Linked DNA regions of Aliamphritea hakodatensis. The protein of the gene in region 1 interacts with the protein of each later gene in a pairwise test. Links are inferred from orthologs where the notes say so. Each region holds a gene or a part of one and is shown on either strand. Other genes may lie near its edges. The genes, in order: PCI15_RS06990 and ctaD.

Region 1 (9,622 bases):
CGGTACCGGCAATGCCAGTTTTGCCAAGCATGACGATCAGCCGTTTCGGGTCAGTGGAATTCTGGCGCCAACAGGAACGCCGGTAGACCGGGCTCTGTACGTCAGCCTGGAGGCAATTGAAGCGATTCATGTGGACTGGCAGTCAGGCACCTATCTGCCTGGTTCCGGGGGAACTGAACCTGTGGAAGCCAGAGACCTTCAGCCGCAGGCTATCACGGCAATTATGGTTGGCCTGAAATCCAAAGTGGCGACCTTTCAGCTGCAGAGAGCGGTCAATAATTACCGCAAAGAACCCTTGCTGGCGATCCTTCCCGGAGTGGCGCTGCAGGAGTTGTGGAGCATGCTGAATGTGGCGGAAAATGCCATGCTGGTGATCTCTGCCTGTGTTGTGCTTTCAGGGTTGTTTGGCATGCTGACCGTAATACTGAGCGGATTAAATGAACGTCGTCGGGAAATGGCGATCTTACGTTCTGTGGGTGCGCGTCCGGCGCATGTATACTGTTTGCTGGTCATGGAAGCCTGCCTGCTGACGTTGCTGGGAATACTGCTGGGTACCGGTTTGTTATTTCTGGCGCTGGCGGCGGGGCTGAGTTTTCTGGAAACCGAGTTTGGTCTGTATCTGCAACTGAGCTGGCTTAGCTTGCATGAACTGGGTTTGCTGGGGATAATTTTTATTGCCGGTCTGTGTACCGGGCTGATACCCGGTTACCGGGCGTACCGGTACTCGCTGGCAGATGGTATGACGATCCGTATTTAACCGTTGTGGAGAAGAAAGGTGTTTAAGTTCTGTGTATCTGTATTGCTGTCGTTGCTGGTCTTATTACCTTTGCCGGCGAGCGCTGCCAATACCTTTAACGGTGAACCGGTCGAGGAACTTGACTGGGAAATGCTGATGCCGGCGGATTACAATATTGAAGCCATTTTTGCCGCCACGGCAGATCAGTACAGTACGCTTGATGATTTTGATCCGTTAGCCGAAATTAAGTTTAAGGCCCTGATGGAGTCGCTGGCGTCTGCGCCGGTGGTGCCGGAAATGGACGGTAAAATGATCCGCATTCCCGGTTTTGTTGTGCCCCTCAGCGAAGAGGGTACCCGGGTAACAGAGTTTTTTCTGGTACCGTTTTTCGGTGCCTGCATTCACGTACCGCCGCCGCCTTCTAATCAGATGATTCACGTGGCCTTTGAGCCGGGTACCAATGTGGAAAATCTGTATGACGCGGTGTGGGTAACCGGCAAGCTGAAGATCGCCACGGTGGCGCATGATCTGGGCACTGCCGGTTATGTGATGGATGCTTTTCAGATCGAACCCTATGAAGAGGGCTGATCAGCTTTCGTTTGAGGCTAGCTGTGAAGCCAGTTTCTCTTTATACAGTGCTAACTGTTTCTTCTGATAATTGCGGGCATTCTGGCTGATCTTGCCGGTTTCGCCCGTGGTCATCCAGCGTTTGATACGGCCTGCATCCCCGATCGGAGTGCGTTTGCCGTACGAATTAAGCAATACCATGGCAACTTTCTCGCCTTTCACTTCCGTCACCATGACCAGACAGCGGCCGGCAGCGTCCAGATAACCGGTTTTGGTAATATCAATCGGCCAGCTGCTGCGGTGTACCAGCGGGTTGGTGTTGCCGTAGCCCAGCCGGTAGCGTGGTCCTTTGAAGTTTGCAGTGAACTGGCCGGTGGTACTGAACTCACGCAGCTTCGGATATTTGGCGGCAGCCAGAGCCATTTTTGCCAGATCTTTAGCGGTTGATACATTTTCAGGTGACAGACCGCTCGGATCAGCAAAACGGGTTTGTGTCATACCTAAACTGTCGGCTTTATCATTCATCGCCTGAATGAATGCCTGACTGCCACCGGGGTAGTTGGTGGCCAGGCTCATGGATGCAAAGTTTTCAGAGGACATCAGTGCGATACGCAGCGCATCTTTACGGCGCAGGCGGGAATCGATACGGATCCGGCTGTAATAATTGTTGATGGCCTGCTTATCGGCTTTGGTAAAAGTGATGTATTCGTTCAGATCCTGTTCGGCATCAAGAATGATCATGGCGGTCATAATCTTGGTGACCGATGCAATCGGCACGACCATGTCGGCATTTTTTAACAGCACAGGATCGGAGTCATTTTCCGTTGCAACAGCAACGCTGACAGAGGCAAGTTTTGGCGGTTTTTCTGGGGAGGGCTGGGAGCCAGCCTGGATGCAGGCACTAAAAAAGAGAATCGTCAGAATGAGTGCTGATCGCATAGTCATTGCCTTTGTACAGGTGTTAGAAGTTGTTATTGCACGAGGTGCAGTATTAATGCACCGCTGTAAAAAGAAAAACCATACACTTCTAAATATACCCAATATGGTGAATAAGGAAAGGTTTTGTCAGGTTTTTGTACATTATTGACGTGTTTCAGTTCGAACTTCTTATGGAATACCTCTGTTTCGGGCGGTCAGACCGGTCGCTAAATTTTTCAGAATTAACCGGTTTCTTTGCGTAACATTGCTGATTTCACTGCGTTAATTTAGGGAGCTTTATCAGTGGAACAGATTGTCCCGTTAATTCTGGAGTCCGGCCGGACCGCCATAGATATGGCACTTTACCTGTTAATGCCGGTGATGGTTGTCATGCTGGCGCTGATGAAGTTACTGGAAGCCAAAGGTGTGCTGGCCTTTATGGCGAACCGGTTGTCGCCCCTGTTAAGGGTGTTCGGTATTCCCGGGATGGGGGTATTCGCCATTGTGAAAATCCTGTTTGTCAGTTTTTCAGCCCCGGTTGCAACGCTGGCAGTGATGGATAAAGACGGTACTGCCCGGCGCTCCATTGCCGCAACGCTGGCCGCAGTATTGACACTCTCTCAGGCGAATGTGGTGTTTCCGCTTGCAGCGGTAGGGCTGGATCTGGGCATGATGATGCTGACCTCTGTGATTGGTGGGCTGGTGGCCGCCAGTGCGACGTATTACTGGTTTGCCCGGCAGCCGGTGTGGCAGGACGGTAATCAGGAAGATCAGGCGGTAGAAGCTGCCCGGCAGACGCCGAAAAGTATTATGCAGATTATGTCTGACGGTGGTCAGGAAGGTATTAAGATCGTTATCAGCTCGATTCCGCTGCTGATCCTGGCAATCTGTCTGGTGAATGTACTGAAGCTCACCGGCGCCATTGAAGGAATCACCTGGTTATTGTCACCCTTACTGGAGTTGCTGGCATTGCCGGAAGCCGCAGTGCTGCCGATAGTGACCAAGTTCATTGCCGGCGGAACCGCCATGATGGGGGTGACGCTGGATCTGCTGGATCAGGGATTGCTGACGGTCACTGATCTGAACCGTATCGCCGGTTTTGCAATTAATCCCTTTGATGTGGTGGGCGTGGCCATCATTATTTCTGCCGGCGCCCGTGTGCGGCAGGTGGCCAAAGCCGCCATCATGGGGGCAACGGTGGGGGTTCTGGTCCGGGGGGCGTTGCATTTGCTGATCTTCTGAACCGTGATCTGCTCCGGTACTCACGCCCACCGGCTGATACCGGGGCTGACTGGTTTCGGATACCGCACTTTCTTTTTGCTGAAAACCACTGGGTGTCAGACGTTACCCGGTGTACACTTTTTCTGAATTTAAAATAAGAACCTTTAAAAGAAACTCAGTGTGTATATAGACTCCAAACTGCCGAATGTCGGTACCACTATATTTACCCGGATGTCGCAACTGGCGGCGGAATACGGTGCAATTAATCTGTCTCAGGGTTTTCCTGATTTTGACTGCCCGGACGCGCTGCGTGAGCGGGTAAACTTTTATCTGCGTCAGGGGCTGAACCAGTATGCCCCGATGACCGGCGCCCCTTCTTTACGTCAGGCTATTGCCGAAAAAGTGCAGCGCTGTTACGGCGTGCTCCCCTGTGCAGACACTGAAATCACTGTCACCAGCGGTGCAACCGAAGCCATTTTTGCGGCGATCAGTGCTGCAGTCAGGCCCGGTGATGAGGTTATTGTTTTTGACCCGGCCTATGACAGTTATGAACCGGCCATTGAACTGAATGGCGGTATTGCGGTGCATTTGCCGCTTAACAGTGAAGATTTCAGCCTGCCGCTGGCGTCTCTGGGACGGGCGATCAGTGACCGAACCCGGATGGTGATCATTAATTCGCCCCATAATCCAAGCGGTGCTGTACTCAGCCAGGCAGAGCTGGATGAGTTGGAAACGCTGCTAGCCGGCACGGAAATACTGTTGCTCAGCGATGAAGTTTATGAACATATTTATTTCACCGGCCATCAGCATCACAGCGTGCTTGCACGGCCGGCGCTGGCAGCACGCAGTTTTGTGGTCTCTTCCTTTGGTAAAACCCTGCATACCACCGGCTGGAAGCTTGGGTATTGTGTAGCGCCGGCTGAACTGAGCAAAGAGTTGCGTAAGGTGCACCAGTACCTTACGTTCAGTTCGGTGCACCCTATGCAGTGCGCGGTGGCCGATTATCTGCAGGCACAACCGGAACATTATCTGCAGTTGCCGGCTTTTTACGAGGCCAAGCGGGATTTGTTCTGCTCCCTGATGCAGCAAAGTCGTTTCAGCTTTACCGGGACAGCGGGGACTTATTTTCAGCTGATGGATTATTCAGCGATTGATGACCAGCGTGGTGATGTTGAATTTGCCGACTGGCTGACAGAACAGGGCGTTGCTGCGATTCCTGTTTCAGTGTTTTATCAGCAACCGCCGGCACAGAAACTGATCCGTTTCTGTTTTGCCAAAGAAGACAATACCCTTGAGAAAGCGGCGGAAATATTATGCAAAATCTAGTTCAGGAAGAATTGACGGTGGTGCTGGTTCAGCCGGATATCAAGTGGCAGAGCCCGGCACAGAACTGTGACATGTATGCGCGCCTGCTGGATGAACATTCAGCCAGCGCCGATGTGGTCGTTTTACCGGAAATGTTTGCTACCGGTTTTTCCATGGACAGCCGTAAGGCCGCTCAGACGATGGACGGTGAAACCATTGTCTGGATGAAACAGCAGGCCGCACAGCGTGATGCTGCAATCACTGGCAGCCTGGCGATCATTGAAAACGGTGAATACTACAACCGGATGCTGTGGGTGGAACCGGACGGGAAGGTGCAGCATTATGACAAACGGCATCTGTTCCGGATGGCAGGCGAACACGAACGTTATCAAAGCGGTCAGGAGCGGGTCATCGTCAGTTTCCGCGGCTGGGATATCCTGTTGCAGGTCTGCTATGACCTGCGCTTTCCGGTTTATTCCCGTAACTGCAATGACTATGATCTGGCGTTGTATGTTGCTAACTGGCCGGCGGTTCGCCGCTATCCGTGGCGTACCCTGCTGGCGGCCCGGGCGATCGAAAATCTCTGTTATGTGGCCGGTGTAAACCGGGTAGGAACAGATGCCAACGAACTGGAGTACAGCGGTGACAGTATGCTGCTGGACTTTAAGGGCGAAGTGCTTTGCGATTACATGCAGGGCAAAGTGTTCTGCGCCAGTAATACCTTATCAAAAGGTGATTTACTGGCGTTTCGCGAACAGTTTCCTGCCTATCAGGATGCCGATGACTTCAGCCTGAAGCTGTAACCGTAGGCTGATCAGTGAAGGTGGCGGCGCAGGTTCTTCTGATAAGTATCTGTTTCCGCCAGGCAGTCCTGATAGCCTTCAAATGCGCCGTGCTGATGGCTGTGCTGTTTCAGCCGCTGCACCGATTCCTGCAGATTCAGGCTGAGCGGATAATATTCAGCGGCACTGCCTTTAGCCAGGTCAATCAGCCGGTAGTGAATTGACAGTAAAAAATGCAGTTCCAGATCGGTACGGCCACTGCGGCGGCAACAGCCCGCGAGCTGGTGACCGGCGGTGATGAAGTGTTTCAGGTGAGTAAAATCCTGCTGGTTTGTCTGGCAGTCGAATACCAGCCACTCAGCGGCTTCAAAGCTGCAGCCCAGAACACGAAAAGCATCGGCCCACTGTTCAGCCTGTAGAAAATCATCACCCTGACGCATCCACTCATGCCAGTGGCTGAGTACCTGAGTTTCATCCTGAAGAAGCTGCTGGCGATGGGTTTCGCATAGAAAGCGCATAGTTTGTTATCCGTAAATCTAAATGATAACGATTATCATATTTATATGATGCCGCAGTGTAAAGTGACATATGTCATTTTTGCGTGTCTTAAGGGTATAGACGGGAAAAAATTTCAAAATGGGGTTTGTTGTAATTGCAACTGACCACTTGGTAAAAGCCGGGCTAATCAGGTGTGTAACAGCGCTGAACATGCCGCTAACCTCTGAAAAAAATGTTACTTTGATAATGGATGAAATGTTTTAATTTTTGATATAACTTATTGAAATATTAGAATTATATATTCAAAAAAGTTGTAAATCTGAGGTTCTGAACAATACTTAGTATCAATGTTTTTTATGGAATGGACTCGGGCTGAGACCGGCAACCACTGCCGGGTGATTCAGGGTTGAAGTGTGGTTTACAGGTCTGGCCGGGTATGGGGGTGATGTATGTCCAGGGGGCATGCCAGACACTACGAAGGTCATCATGGCCTGTCTGTGTTTGGAAAAGATTTAGTGCGCCGCTGCAGCGCACACTGTGAGCTATGCGATGCGCAGGGGGTCAAGCTGTCGGTATTTGAAGTGCCACCGGTGCTGACAGAACCGGATTATGATCATTGCATTATGATCTGTGATACCTGTCAGAAACAGATCATGCGACCCGGACTGATTGATCATAATCACTGGCGCTGCCTGAATAACTCAATCTGGAGTGAAGTTGTACCGGTGAAAATGTTGTCGGTGGCTATGCTGCGTTACATTCACCGGCAGCATGCCTGGCCGGGAGCTCTGCTGGAGCAGGTGTATCTGGATGCTGACGAAGAAAACTGGATTGAACAAATTGAAATTTGTTAGTTTCGGTTTTTTTGCAATTATTCCCTGTTTTAAAAACTGCTTAAAAATCAGTCACGCTTACATTTTCTTCAATGCGTTAGCGCTGTCTGAGCTATTAGCAAATAACAAACTGATTGAATTTAGGCCTTAAGTATTCCCGGCGGGGGTCGATAACCCGGCTATCGAATACAAACTTACAGGGCCAGCACGATGGACATTTCACAACTACCGTCCTCGAACTTATTCAGTCATCCGTTTTCTTCTGACCGTGCGGAAGGGCGTAATGAACGTCCCGAAGCCAATGTCCGGACTCAATCGGAAGATGTATCCCGTAGCGGAAATTCCCGGGCTGTTGCTGCATCGGAGCGGTTTACCTCCGCAGAAAGTTTTTCCCTGACACTGGAAACCAAAGAAGGTGATAAGGTCACGATTCAGTTCAGTGGTCAGGACAGCTTCAGTGCCAGCATTGCCGGTGTAAAGAATCAGAACGGCCAGGCCGCCAGTGTTTCGCTTGAGCAATCTTCCAGCAGTTCCTTCGGTTTCAGTGTTGAGGGCGATCTGAATGCTGACGAGCTGGATGCCATTACCAATCTGGTAAAAGACATGACCGGCATTGCCAACGACTTTTTTTCGGGCAATGTACAGGATGCTTTTAATACCGCCGCTAATTATCAGATGGACGGTGCTGAACTGGCAGCGATGGACTTCCAGCTGACCCGCAGCCAGACCTATACCAGTACAGCCATGTATGAAAACGTACAACAAATGAACGATCCGGGCTTTGGGCTGCAGGGTTTACAGCCTTTACGTGAAGGCCTGACTGATCAGTTGGATAATGCCCATCAGATCATGCAGGATGCGACTGACTTTACCCGCTCGTTGCTTAACAACCTGATTGAGCAAGATGGCCGTTATACCGACGCTAATAACGAAGCACAGCAGCAGCTGCAGAATAATCTGTCGATGCTGGATTCAATGCTGGCAAACCTCGGTACCCAATCTGGGGATGAAACCCAAACACAAGGGGAGCCAAACAGTCAAGCCTGAGCTATGATGAATTTATCTACAGTGAAGCAGACACACTAACCGGCAACTTTCACTCAATGCCGTCCAGTCTGTTTCCGTAAACCGGAATTTTCCTGGGACTGTTGAGGGCGACAAACCTTTGATCGTTGCTTATAACCGCACAAATGTGCGGTTTTTTTTTGCCTGTAATTTTTCGGCTTCCGTGAGGCGGGACAGATCGGGTCGGGTGAGAAAACTTCACCTATAAGATTTTTACTTTTACCTGCATGTTATTCTCTGAATGCTACGGCCACGGCTGATACAATGAAGTAAGTCTGTTTTATTCCCCTGTAACCCGATACTGACCTTTTATGACTTCACTGCCAATCCATGATGTGCTCGATGAGCTGACGTCTGCCTTACGAAATTCGCCTGATGTAATACTCGAAGCACCGCCGGGTGCCGGTAAAACCACCTGTGTACCGCTGGCGTTACTGGAAGAAGACTGGCTGAGCGGACAGAAGATCATCATGCTGGAACCTCGTCGGCTGGCTGCCCGGGCTGCCGCACAACGGATGGCATTTATGCTGGGTGAAAAGGTGGGGGAAACCGTGGGTTACCGGGTGCGGCTTGAATCCTCTACCGGTCCTGCCACCCGGATTGAGGTCGTTACCGAAGGTATCCTGGTGCGTATGCTTCAGGCTGATCCCAGCCTGGAAGGTGTGGGGCTGGTTATCATTGATGAATTTCATGAGCGTAATCTGGATGCGGATCTTGGGTTAGCGCTGTGTTTGCAGGGGCGGGAGCTGTTTCGCGAAGATCAGTCATTACGGCTACTGATTATGTCTGCAACACTGGATGGCGCTCAGATTCAGCAACTTCTGCCGGCTGCGCCGCTGGTGAGCAGTGCCGGACGCATGTATCCGGTGGATGTGGAATATCTGGGGTACAACGCTGATAAACGGCTGGAAGCGCAGGTATCTGCCGCCGTACGTCAGGCACTGGAGACAGAAAGTGGCAGCATTCTGGTATTTCTGCCGGGGCAGGCAGAAATACGCCGGGCCGCTCAGCAACTGGCAGATGTTGAACAGCTTTTTCAGGGCGCCAGGTTACTGCCATTATTTGGTGATCTGGACTTTGCCCGCCAGCAGCAGGCCATTGCCCCGGCCGGAGCGGGGGAGCGTAAGATAGTACTGGCTACCAGTATTGCTGAAACCAGCCTGACCATCGACGGTGTACGGGTGGTGATTGATGCGGGCCTGAGCCGTTATGCGGCGTTTGATCCGAATACCGGCATGTCCCGGTTACATACCCGGCGTTTGTCCCGGGCGGCCAGCATTCAGCGCAGCGGCCGTGCGGGGCGAACGGAGCCCGGTATCTGTTACCGGCTCTGGTCCCGGGAGCAACAGGATCAGTTGGCACCTCACTCCGATCCGGAAATCAGCAACGCGGATCTGGTGCCTTTGGTGTTGCAGCTGCTGTCATGGGGCGTCAGTGATCCTGCCGAGCTGGCCTGGCTGGACATGCCCCCGGCAGGTGCTGTGGCGCAGGCAGAACAATTGCTGGTGAACCTTTCTGCATTAACGGCAGATCCGGCAACCGGTGCCATCAGCATTACTGCGCTGGGCGAACAGATGGCCGCGTTGCCGGTCCATCCCCGCCTGGCACGGATGCTTATTCTTGGCGCACAGCAGGGGCAACTGGCGCTGGCGGCGGATATCGCCGCCTTGCTGAGTGAGCGTACCGGCACCGATAGT
Region 2 (9,724 bases), 3.1 Mb from region 1 along the record:
CCAACGCTTTACCCCGCCGTTTTGTTGAACAGGTTTTGCTTGCCTGACGGGCCCGCAGTCTGGGTGATTCAGTTCATTGTTTACCGTAAATTTACCGGAACTGTTGTAGAAATTAGCTTTCATACAGGCACGGCAGTAGAATGTGCCCACTTTCTTAATAATATGCGGTGAAAACATATCATGATCGATCAGCACGAGAATCAACACGCTGAAGACAACGGTTCTGCTAACCCACCTGAAAGCCCTGAAAATCCACAGGAGAGTCCTAAACCACGCAGCCGTGGTATCTACCTGTTACCTAACCTGTTTACCACCGGTGCACTGTTTTCCGGCTTCTATGCGGTCGTTGCCGGCATGAACGGTGATTTTGCCAACGCCTCCATCGCGATTTTTGTTGCTATGGTGCTGGATGGGCTGGATGGCCGTGTTGCCCGGATGACCAATACTTCCAGTGCCTTCGGAGCCGAATACGATTCGCTGTCTGATATGGTTTCATTCGGTGTTGCGCCGGCATTAGTCAGTTTTAGCTGGGTACTCAGCTCCGCGGGTAAGTTTGGCTGGTTTGCGGCCTTTATTTATGTGGCGGGTGCCGCCCTGCGTCTGGCCCGGTTTAACACCCAGATCGGTTCTGTGGATAAGCGCTATTTTATTGGTTTGCCAAGCCCCGCAGCGGCAGCAGCGGTTGCCGGTCTGGTATGGGCCAGTGTGGAATTTGATCTGGATGTTACGGGCTATGCGTATTTAATTGCGGTTTACGTGGCACTTGTTGGCGTTTTGATGGTCAGTAATGTTCTGTATTACAGTTTTAAAGACGTTGATCCGAAAGGAAAAATCCCGTTTATGATTCTGCTGGCGATTGTGCTGGTGGTTGGGGTTATCTCGATCAGCCCACCGATTATTCTGTGGTTACTGATCCTCGGATACAGCCTTTCCGGTCCGATATTATGGTTGGTACGCAAGCGTAAAACGCGTGCGTAGAGAATAGTTACCAAGGGGTGTTAAATGCTAATAAAAAAGCCTGATTCAATTAAGTCTTCGCAGATCACCCCCGAGTCGGTTTACCGTAATCGCCGCCAGTTTATTAAAGCCGGTCTCGGCCTGGCGGCGGTATCATCACTTGGCCTGCCATCCATTGCGCAGGCACTGGAATACGACATTCCAGCGGACTTACCGCAATACCCCGGGCCTGAATGGATGCGTGCACAGCTGGCTGCTGCTGTCCGCAACGAAACCTTTTCCACATCGGAAGAGCCCGCGCCTTATTACAACGCGATTACGCACAATAACTTTTATGAGTTCGGGACCGATAAGCGGGACCCGGTGCGTAAAGCACAGAATTTTAAAACCGATCCCTGGACGGTTGAGATTGCCGGTGAAGTTGCCAAACCGGGTAACTACAATCTGGAAGATATTCTTAAGCCCCATGCCCTTGAAGACCGGGTTTACCGGTTACGCTGTGTGGAAGCCTGGTCCATGGTTATTCCGTGGTTAGGTTTCCCGCTGGCGGATCTGATTAAGCGTTTTGAACCGACCTCTAAAGCGAAGTTTGTCCGTTTTGAAACCCTGGTTGATAAAGAACAGATGCCGGAGCAGGACAGCATTTTTTCAACCATCGACTGGCCGTATGTGGAAGGGTTGCGGATGGATGAGGCGATGAACCCGCTGACGCTGATGGCCGTTGGGGTATACGGGAATGCATTACCGCCGCAGAACGGTGCACCGCTGCGATTAGTGGTGCCGTGGAAGTACGGTTTTAAATCGATCAAGTCCATTGTAAAGATTGAGTTTGTCGAAGAAATGCCGGCCAGCAGCTGGAATATTATCGCGCCGGGTGAGTATGGTTTCTTTGCCAATGTAAATCCGGAGGTTGATCATCCCCGCTGGAGCCAGGCAACCGAGCGTCGTTTACCGTCTTCTCTGTTGTCTCCTAATATTGTCGATACCCTGCCATACAACGGTTATGGTGAAGAGGTTGCGCAAATGTATAAGGGGATGGATCTTAAAAAATGGTATTAAGTCTGCCATTTTCACCGGTCATCCAAAGCCGCCTGCGCTGGTGGTTGTTGTTTTTACTACCACTGTGGCCGCTGGCAAATCTGGTATGGCTGGGCGTCAGCAATGATCTGGGGACCGATCCGGCCAAGTTCATCGTTGATGAAATGGGCACCTGGGCGATCAACTTTCTGTGGATCACGCTGGCAATCACTCCTGCACGGCAGGCGCTTGGCTGGAGCTGGGCGCTTAAGTTTCGCCGTATGATGGGGCTGTATGCGCTGTTTTACGCGGTGCTGCACTTACTGGCGTTCTGTACCTTTCTGATTGGCTGGCGGTCGGATCTGTTTTTCCGTGAACTGACAGAGCGTCCGTATATCATTGTCGGCGCGCTGGCCCTGCTCATTCTTATCCCGATGGGCATTACGTCTACCAAATCCATGATGCGCCGGCTGGGTAAGCGCTGGAAATCGCTGCATCGCTGGATTTATCCTGCCAGCTTGCTGGTGATGCTGCACTTTATCTGGCAAATCCGGGCCAGCTTCTATGAACAACTGATTTATGGGCTGATACTGGCAGTATTGCTGGGATATCGTCTATACCTTAGATATCAGCGCTGAACATCCGGTTCATAGCGATAGCCTGCCAACAGTTGTCTGCCAGAGGTGGTTGGCTGAGTATTTAGCCTGTTAAATACCGGTTCTGACCTGCCTTTCAGTCAAAGTGCTGGCCGGGAGGTATTATGTTTAATTCAGACCCCGTGGCTGCAGTGTTGCTCAGATGTAAGCAATTAACCCTGCAGTGTTTCAAACTCCTGTTAGTTTTTCTGTCTGTTTCCCACCCTCATTCTGCGGGGAAGGGTAAAGAACACCGCTCACCTCTTTTCTCGTTGTTGCTGACTGTGCTGGCCAGTGCGATGCTGATCGTTGTTATTATCGCTGCGCTTTACGGCTTACTGAATGGGTTGCTCAGCTGAATATATGCAGTCTTTTTAGAGACGCTGATCCGATACATTTTGTCACATAAAACTGACGGAGTTATGACTGATTTAAATCCTGTTTCTGGTGGTTTTTTAACCAGCTTTGAGATTTTTTTTCATGTTTTTTCAGTTTTCCTTTATTTCGCTGTGGCCCGTGTTTCATGCTGTCTCGGGCCCGGTTTGCATATCCCTTCTGATCGCTGTTCTCCCGGTTCACGGGGCCTCCCTGCCTTGCCCCTGAATATCTGCTGCTATACTTCCTTCGACTAAGTTGTTAATTGCTGAAGAATAAAAAACAAAGAAAGGCCCTGAGGCGAAACCGTTTAATTTTACCCGTTAACCGGTAGCAAGGAGACCTGTGTATGCGATGCAACCGATTGGCCCTGTTGCTGTCAGGGTTTGTCATTTCGCCAGCTGTTTTTGCGGAATGGGAAGTAAATCTGGTGAGGGGCGTGACGGAAATCAGTCACGCCATTTTTGATCTTCATATGATTATTTTTTACGTCTGCGTCGCTATTGCGGTAGTGGTGTTTGGCGTAATGCTGTGGGCGATTGTTTATCATCGCAAATCCCGGGGGGCGAAAGCCCAGCATTTTCATGAACATATCTGGGTGGAAATCCTCTGGACAATTGTGCCGTTCGGCATTCTGGTCGCTATGGCGGTGCCCGCTACCCAAACCCTGATTAAAATGTATGACAAATCTGAAGCGGATATCAATATTCAGGTAACCGGCTATCAGTGGAAATGGCGGTACCAGTATCTGGGTCAGGATATTGATTTCTTCAGTAACCTTTCAACCCCTCAGGATCAGATCAATAACGAGGCAGTTAAAGGGGAAAATTACCTTCTTGAAGTGGACCGCCCGGTGGTGATTCCGGTGGGTAAGAAAGTCCGTTTCCTGATTACCGCCAATGATGTGATTCATTCCTGGTGGGTACCGGCACTGGCGGTTAAGCAGGATGCAATTCCCGGGTTTATTAACGAAGCCTGGACCATTGTGGATGAGCCGGGCATTTACCGGGGGCAGTGCGCTGAGCTTTGTGGCCGGGACCATGGCTTTATGCCCGTGGTGGTGGATGCCCGCAGTGAAGCAGATTATCAGCTGTGGTTAGCGTCCCAGACCCAGGCTCAGGAGGCTGCGCAGGCTGCAGCGGAACAGACCTGGACGATGGAAGCGCTGATCAGCAAAGGTGAAGAGGTTTACAAAACCAGTTGTCTGGCATGCCACCAGGCTAACGGCCAGGGTATTCCGGGGGCGTTCCCGGGATTAGTGAATACACCGCTGATGGCCAGTGACGGTCTGATGGAACATGCCCGGATTGTGGTGCATGGCCGGACCGGTACGGCAATGCAGGCGTTCGGTGAGCAGCTAAGCGATGTGGATCTGGCGGCGGTCATTACCTATGAGCGTAATGCCTGGGGTAACGACGGCGGCATGATCACACCGCAGCAAATCAAACAGCTGAAAGAAGAGTAGGGGGTGGGTATGAGTACGCTTGAGCAAACAGCTTCAACGGGTCATCACCACGGCCCGGCTAAGGGCATAACCCGCTGGTTATATACCACGAACCATAAAGATATCGGCACCATGTATCTGATTTTCAGCCTGGTGATGTTTATGGTGGGCGGCTGTATGGCCCTGACCATCCGGGCGGAGTTGTTTCAGCCGGGATTGCAGCTGATCCAGCCTGACTTTTTTAATCAGATGACCACTATGCATGGTCTTATCATGGTGTTTGGTGCGGTCATGCCGGCGTTTGTCGGGCTGGCTAACTGGATGGTGCCAATGATGGTTGGCGCACCGGATATGGCGTTGCCCCGGATGAACAACTGGAGTTTCTGGATTCTGCCGTTTGCCTTCAGCATGATGCTGATGACCCTGTTTATGGACGGTGGCGGGCCAAACTTTGGCTGGACCTTCTATGCACCGCTGTCCACAACCTATGCGCCGCCCAGTGTGACGTTTTTTATCTTCGCGGTGCATATGATGGGCATAAGCTCCATCATGGGCGCGATCAATATTATTGCGACCATTTTTAACCTGCGGGCTCCGGGCATGACGTTTATGAAGATGCCCCTGTTCGTCTGGACCTGGCTGATCACTGCATTTCTGCTGATCGCTGTGATGCCGGTGCTGGCTGGCGTGGTTACCATGATGCTGATGGATATTCATTTCGGTACCAGCTTCTTTAATGCCGCCGGTGGCGGTGATCCGGTGCTGTTCCAGCATGTGTTCTGGTTCTTCGGTCATCCGGAAGTGTACATAATGATTCTGCCGGCATTCGGTATCGTCTCGGAAATTATTCCGACGTTTGCCCGTAAAAAGCTCTTTGGTTATACCTCAATGGTGTACGCCACCTCTTCGATTGCCATCCTGTCGTTTATTGTTTGGGCGCACCACATGTTTACCGTGGGGATGCCGTTGATCGGTGAGCTGTTCTTTATGTTCACGACGATGCTGATTGCGGTACCGACCGGGGTGAAAGTCTTTAACTGGATCGCCACCATGTTCCGCGGCTCAATGACCTTCGAAACGCCGATGCTGTTTGCTGTAGCGTTTGTGGTGCTGTTCACTATTGGTGGTTTCTCTGGCCTGATGCTGGCGATTGCCCCGGTGGATTTCCAGTATCACGATACGTATTTCGTGGTTGCGCATTTCCATTATGTGCTGGTGCCAGGCGCGATTTTCTCGATTATGGCAGCGACCTATTACTGGTTACCGAAATGGACCGGCAATATGTATAACGAATCCATGGGTAAACTGCATTTCTGGCTGTCATTCATAGGCGTGAATATTACCTTCTTCCCGATGCACTTCATTGGTTTGGCGGGTATGCCGCGCCGTATTCCGGATTACGCGTTACAGTTTGCTGACTTTAATATGGTCGCGTCTGTAGGTGCTTTTCTGTTTGGCTTTTCGCAACTGCTGTTTATCTACAATATTGTCTGCTGCGCAAGGGGCGGAAAGAAGGCGACTGACCGTGTTTGGGAAGGTTCACACGGGCTGGAGTGGACGCTGACTTCGCCGCCACCGTATCACAGTTTCAGTCAACCGCCGAAGGTTGATTAAGGTGACCTTATGGCTGAGCAAAGAGCAACTCACCGTCGCCTGATTCTTCGCCTGACACTCAGTTGTGTACTGATGTTTGGCTTTGGTTTTGCTCTGGTGCCTTTATACGATGTCTTCTGCAGGGTGACCGGACTTAACGGCAAGGTACTGAATACCGGACCCCTTGAAGAAGCGGTGATCAGCGATGTTAATCGCCGGATACAGGTACAACTGATTGCGGTGAATAACAGTGGGATGCCCTGGGAGTTTCGGCCGAGTGAGTCCAGTATGGAAGTCTATATCGGTGAGATGAAACAAACCGCTTATATAGCCACCAATCCCACAAACCGTTACATGATTGCTCAGGCAGTACCCAGCGTGGCGCCGGCAGAAGCGGCGCAGTACTTGCGCAAGGTGAACTGTTTCTGTTTTGACCGTCAGCCACTGAATGCTAAAGAACAGCGGGAAATGCCGCTGCTGTTTGTGCTGGATGATGCGTTACCTGATCACATTAAGACGGTCACCCTTTCTTATACCCTTTTCGATATTACACCTGAAGATACACTCGCCGCTGCGTCAGGCAGTGAGGAGGTTCAACTATGAGTCATGAAACCTACTACGTCCCCGAGGAAAGTCGCTGGCCTATTCTGGCATCGGTTGCCCTGTTTCTGATGGCGTTTGGTGCCGGCAGCCTGATTAACGCTTTATCTGCTGATGCCGGTGGTGGTGCGGGTCTGGTTACCTTACTGATTGGTGCCTTACTCCTCGGGCTGATTCTGGTGGGTTGGTTCGGCCATGTGATTAAGGAGAGTCAGGCGGGCCTGTATTCTGCGCAGATGGACCGTTCATTCCGCTGGGGTATGGGGTGGTTCATTTTTTCTGAGGTGATGTTTTTTGCAGCCTTCTTCGGCGCGCTGTTTTATGTACGAACACTGGCGGTTCCCTGGTTAGGCGGTGAAGGGGCGAAAGGTGCAGCGAATATGCTCTGGCCGGGATTCGAAGCCACCTGGCCATTATTACAAACCCCTGATATGGAGCTGTTCCCGGGGGCGCAGGCGGTGATTGATCCCTGGCATGTACCGTTACTCAATACTGTCATCCTGGTGACTTCAAGTATCACCGTTACTTTTGCGCATAACGCGCTGAAGAAGGATAACCGGGGCGGAATCAAACTCTGGTTGCTGGTTACGATTTTGCTGGGGCTCGTCTTTGTTTACTTTCAGGGGCTTGAGTACGCCGAAGCATATAACGAACTGGGCCTGACGTTACATGCAGGCATCTACGGTGCGACCTTTTTTATCCTGACCGGGTTCCACGGTATGCATGTAACGCTGGGAACCCTGATGCTGATTATTATCTGGTTAAGGATTCTTAAAGGGCATTTTGACAGTGAGAAGCACTTTGGTTTTGAGGCCGTTGCCTGGTACTGGCACTTTGTAGATGTGGTCTGGATTGGTTTGTTCCTGTTTGTGTACGTCTTCTGATTATTCAGTAATGACAGGCACAGGGCTGCGCAGCATCAGCTCACCGGAATAGAAACCGTAGATCAGTAAGGTAAGCAGCAGGACCGTCAGGGCAATACGGACGGAAAGGGCATGTAAGGTGCGATGGGAAGCACCCTGATCGCGAATCAAATAGTAAAGCCCGGAAAACAGTGAATACAGTACCGCGGCAAGCACAATCAGAATGGCAGTTTTTATCAGCATTATCTGCAATCTCCGTGTCGGTAAAACTCAATCCGCTTAAGGGATACTGATATGAGTAAAGAACATAGCTGGGGTTGGCGCAAGCGGCTTGTTTTCGGGCTGTTGCTGATGCTGGTACCGGTTATGTCGGGGTTAGGCTTCTGGCAGCTGGAGCGTGCTGAACAAAAACGGAAAATTCTGCAGCGCTGGGAAGCAACAGAGTCGGTACTGTCTTCATTACCTGCCCACCGTACAGCTGCCTCTGAATACGACGGTCGGGCCGTTGAGCTGCATGGAATGTTACTGCAGCAGCGTGTTTTGTTTCTGGATAACCGTATCCGACAGGGACAGGCGGGGTACGAAGTGCTGGTGATATTAGATGTAAAGGCGTCACCGCAGTATGTGTTACTGAATCTCGGCTGGTTGCCTGCGGATCGGGACAGGAATGTCCTGCCGGATGTCACGTTACCTGCCGGGGATATAAAAATTGCAGGGCGTTTAGTGACGCCGCTCCGTGGTTTTACGTTAGGCACTGCAAGCTGGCAGGCCGGCTGGCCACAGCGGATTCAGCAAATTGATTTAGCGGCAATATCGGCGGCGTCGGATGTGGCGCTTTATCCACAGGTAATAAGAATGAGTGAGCCTTTAGTGCCGGATGTTCAGGTTGGATGGGCACCTGTGAATATGCCGCCTGAACGGCATATAGGGTATGCCTTTCAGTGGTTCATGATGAGCATTGCGCTGGTTGTATGCCTGGTCGTGTTTGGCTGGCGTCTTTGGCGCAAAGATCTGCACACAGTAAAGGTTACAACTGAATAAGGGGGGTTATGATGACAAAAGTTTCCAGCCTCTGGTTAGTAATTGGTGTTGCCGTATTGCCTTTGTTTTTTGCCATGCTGAGCTACTTTGGTGGCTGGTGGCACCCGGCAGGGAAGGTAAATAACGGTGTACTGATTATCAGTGACAATGATCAGATCCCGCTGCAGCAGGGGGAGCAAGTGGTTGCGAATGGCCGCTGGCAGTTAATCATGTTAAGCCCGCAGTGTCAGTCTGACTGCCAGGCGTGGATGCAGCGTCTGGGTAAGATAAAAACAGCACTTGGACGTGATTCAGACCGGGTGGAACCGCGGCTGGCCAGTGTGGCTGCGGGTACCGGCCAGAGCATTGTGCTGGTGGATCCTCTGGGCAATCCGGTGCTGAGCTATCAGTTGGAGCAGTCTCCCAGAGATATACTGGATGACCTGAAGCGTCTTCTGAAAGTATCCAAAATAGGTTGAGCCCTATGAACTTGAACAGACCTGTTCTCCGAAATCACTGGCCCGTGCGAATCTGTTTGCTGGCCATTCTGATGACGCTGGTGGTGGTGTCTATGGGTGCATGGACACGGCTCAACAATGCCGGCCTCGGCTGTCCGGACTGGCCTGGCTGTTACGGGCAGATTGTTGTACCGGTTACCCCGACAGAAATAGCGTTGGCTGAAGAGACATACGGCGGACGTGTTGATACCAGTAAAGGCATGATCGAGATGGTGCACCGTTATCTGGCCTCTTCACTGGGAATGGTGATCATGTTGCTGGCCTGGCTTGCATATCGTCATCGCCAGCAAGCGGATTATCCTGTGTATCTGTCATACGGACTCTTGGTGCTGGTGATTACGCAGGGGTTGTTTGGCATGTGGACGGTGACATTGAAGCTGTTACCTGTGGTGGTAACCCTGCATTTAATGGGCGGGCTTCTAACACTGAGTTTACTGATTCGGCTGTATCACCAGTTAAGGGAATCTCCGATCAGAGAAACGCAGAAAAAAAGCCATCACTGGCTGGTGGGCGGTGCCGTGGTACTGCTGTTCACTCAGTTAGTTCTGGGCGGTTGGACAAGCGCTAACTACGCGGGGTGGTCCTGTCCTCACTGGTTGCAGTGTACGGATGAACAGGCGGTTCCGCTGGATTTTAAAACCGGTTTTGATATCTCCGCACCGGTTGGTCCGAATTACGAAGGTGGCATGTTGTCGCTGGAAG

The links.
Region 2: the proteins of PCI15_RS06990 (region 1) and ctaD interact in binary tests that used the Escherichia coli proteins (3 or more experiments, as listed by UniProt). The link is inferred for Aliamphritea hakodatensis from one-to-one orthologs.

Annotation. Positions count from the first base shown.
Region 1 is NZ_AP025281.1:1,529,749-1,539,370, forward strand. What follows is about bases 2,892-5,695. They hold PCI15_RS06990 (pyridoxal phosphate-dependent aminotransferase), read left to right. Parts: upstream 2,892-3,622; coding sequence 3,623-4,768; downstream 4,769-5,695. Other genes in these bases: PCI15_RS06985 (nucleoside recognition family protein), read left to right, coding at 2,892-3,463; PCI15_RS06995 (amidohydrolase), read left to right, coding at 4,756-5,550; PCI15_RS07000 (hypothetical protein), read right to left, coding at 5,562-5,695. Also shown: PCI15_RS06970 (ABC transporter permease), read left to right, coding at 1-757; PCI15_RS06975 (DUF3299 domain-containing protein), read left to right, coding at 776-1,324; pbpG (D-alanyl-D-alanine endopeptidase), read right to left, coding at 1,325-2,242; more of PCI15_RS06985, read left to right, coding at 2,525-2,891; more of PCI15_RS07000, read right to left, coding at 5,696-6,047; PCI15_RS07005 (phnA protein), read left to right, coding at 6,477-6,881; PCI15_RS07010 (hypothetical protein), read left to right, coding at 7,071-7,907; ATP-dependent helicase HrpB, read left to right, coding at 8,237-9,622. UniProt on the Escherichia coli protein: Shows aminotransferase activity with methionine and histidine as substrates, and to a lesser extent also with phenylalanine.
Region 2 is NZ_AP025281.1:4,622,396-4,632,119, reverse strand. What follows is about bases 3,845-6,750. They hold ctaD (cytochrome c oxidase subunit I), read left to right. Parts: upstream 3,845-4,458; coding sequence 4,459-6,042; downstream 6,043-6,750. Other genes in these bases: PCI15_RS20850 (cytochrome c oxidase subunit 3), read left to right, coding at 6,621-6,750; PCI15_RS20855 (cytochrome c oxidase assembly protein), read left to right, coding at 6,052-6,624; coxB (cytochrome c oxidase subunit II), read left to right, coding at 3,845-4,449. Outside these bases: PCI15_RS20890 (type 1 glutamine amidotransferase), read left to right, coding at 1-47; pssA (CDP-diacylglycerol--serine O-phosphatidyltransferase), read left to right, coding at 181-978; protein-methionine-sulfoxide reductase catalytic subunit MsrP, read left to right, coding at 1,003-2,016; protein-methionine-sulfoxide reductase heme-binding subunit MsrQ, read left to right, coding at 2,007-2,612; PCI15_RS20870 (hypothetical protein), read left to right, coding at 2,735-2,968; more of coxB, read left to right, coding at 3,334-3,844; more of PCI15_RS20850, read left to right, coding at 6,751-7,505; PCI15_RS20845 (twin transmembrane helix small protein), read right to left, coding at 7,506-7,727; PCI15_RS20840 (SURF1 family protein), read left to right, coding at 7,779-8,525; PCI15_RS20835 (redox-active disulfide-containing membrane protein), read left to right, coding at 8,534-8,983; PCI15_RS20830 (COX15/CtaA family protein), read left to right, coding at 9,028-9,724. UniProt on the Escherichia coli protein: Cytochrome bo(3) ubiquinol oxidase is the terminal enzyme in the aerobic respiratory chain of E.coli that predominates when cells are grown at high aeration.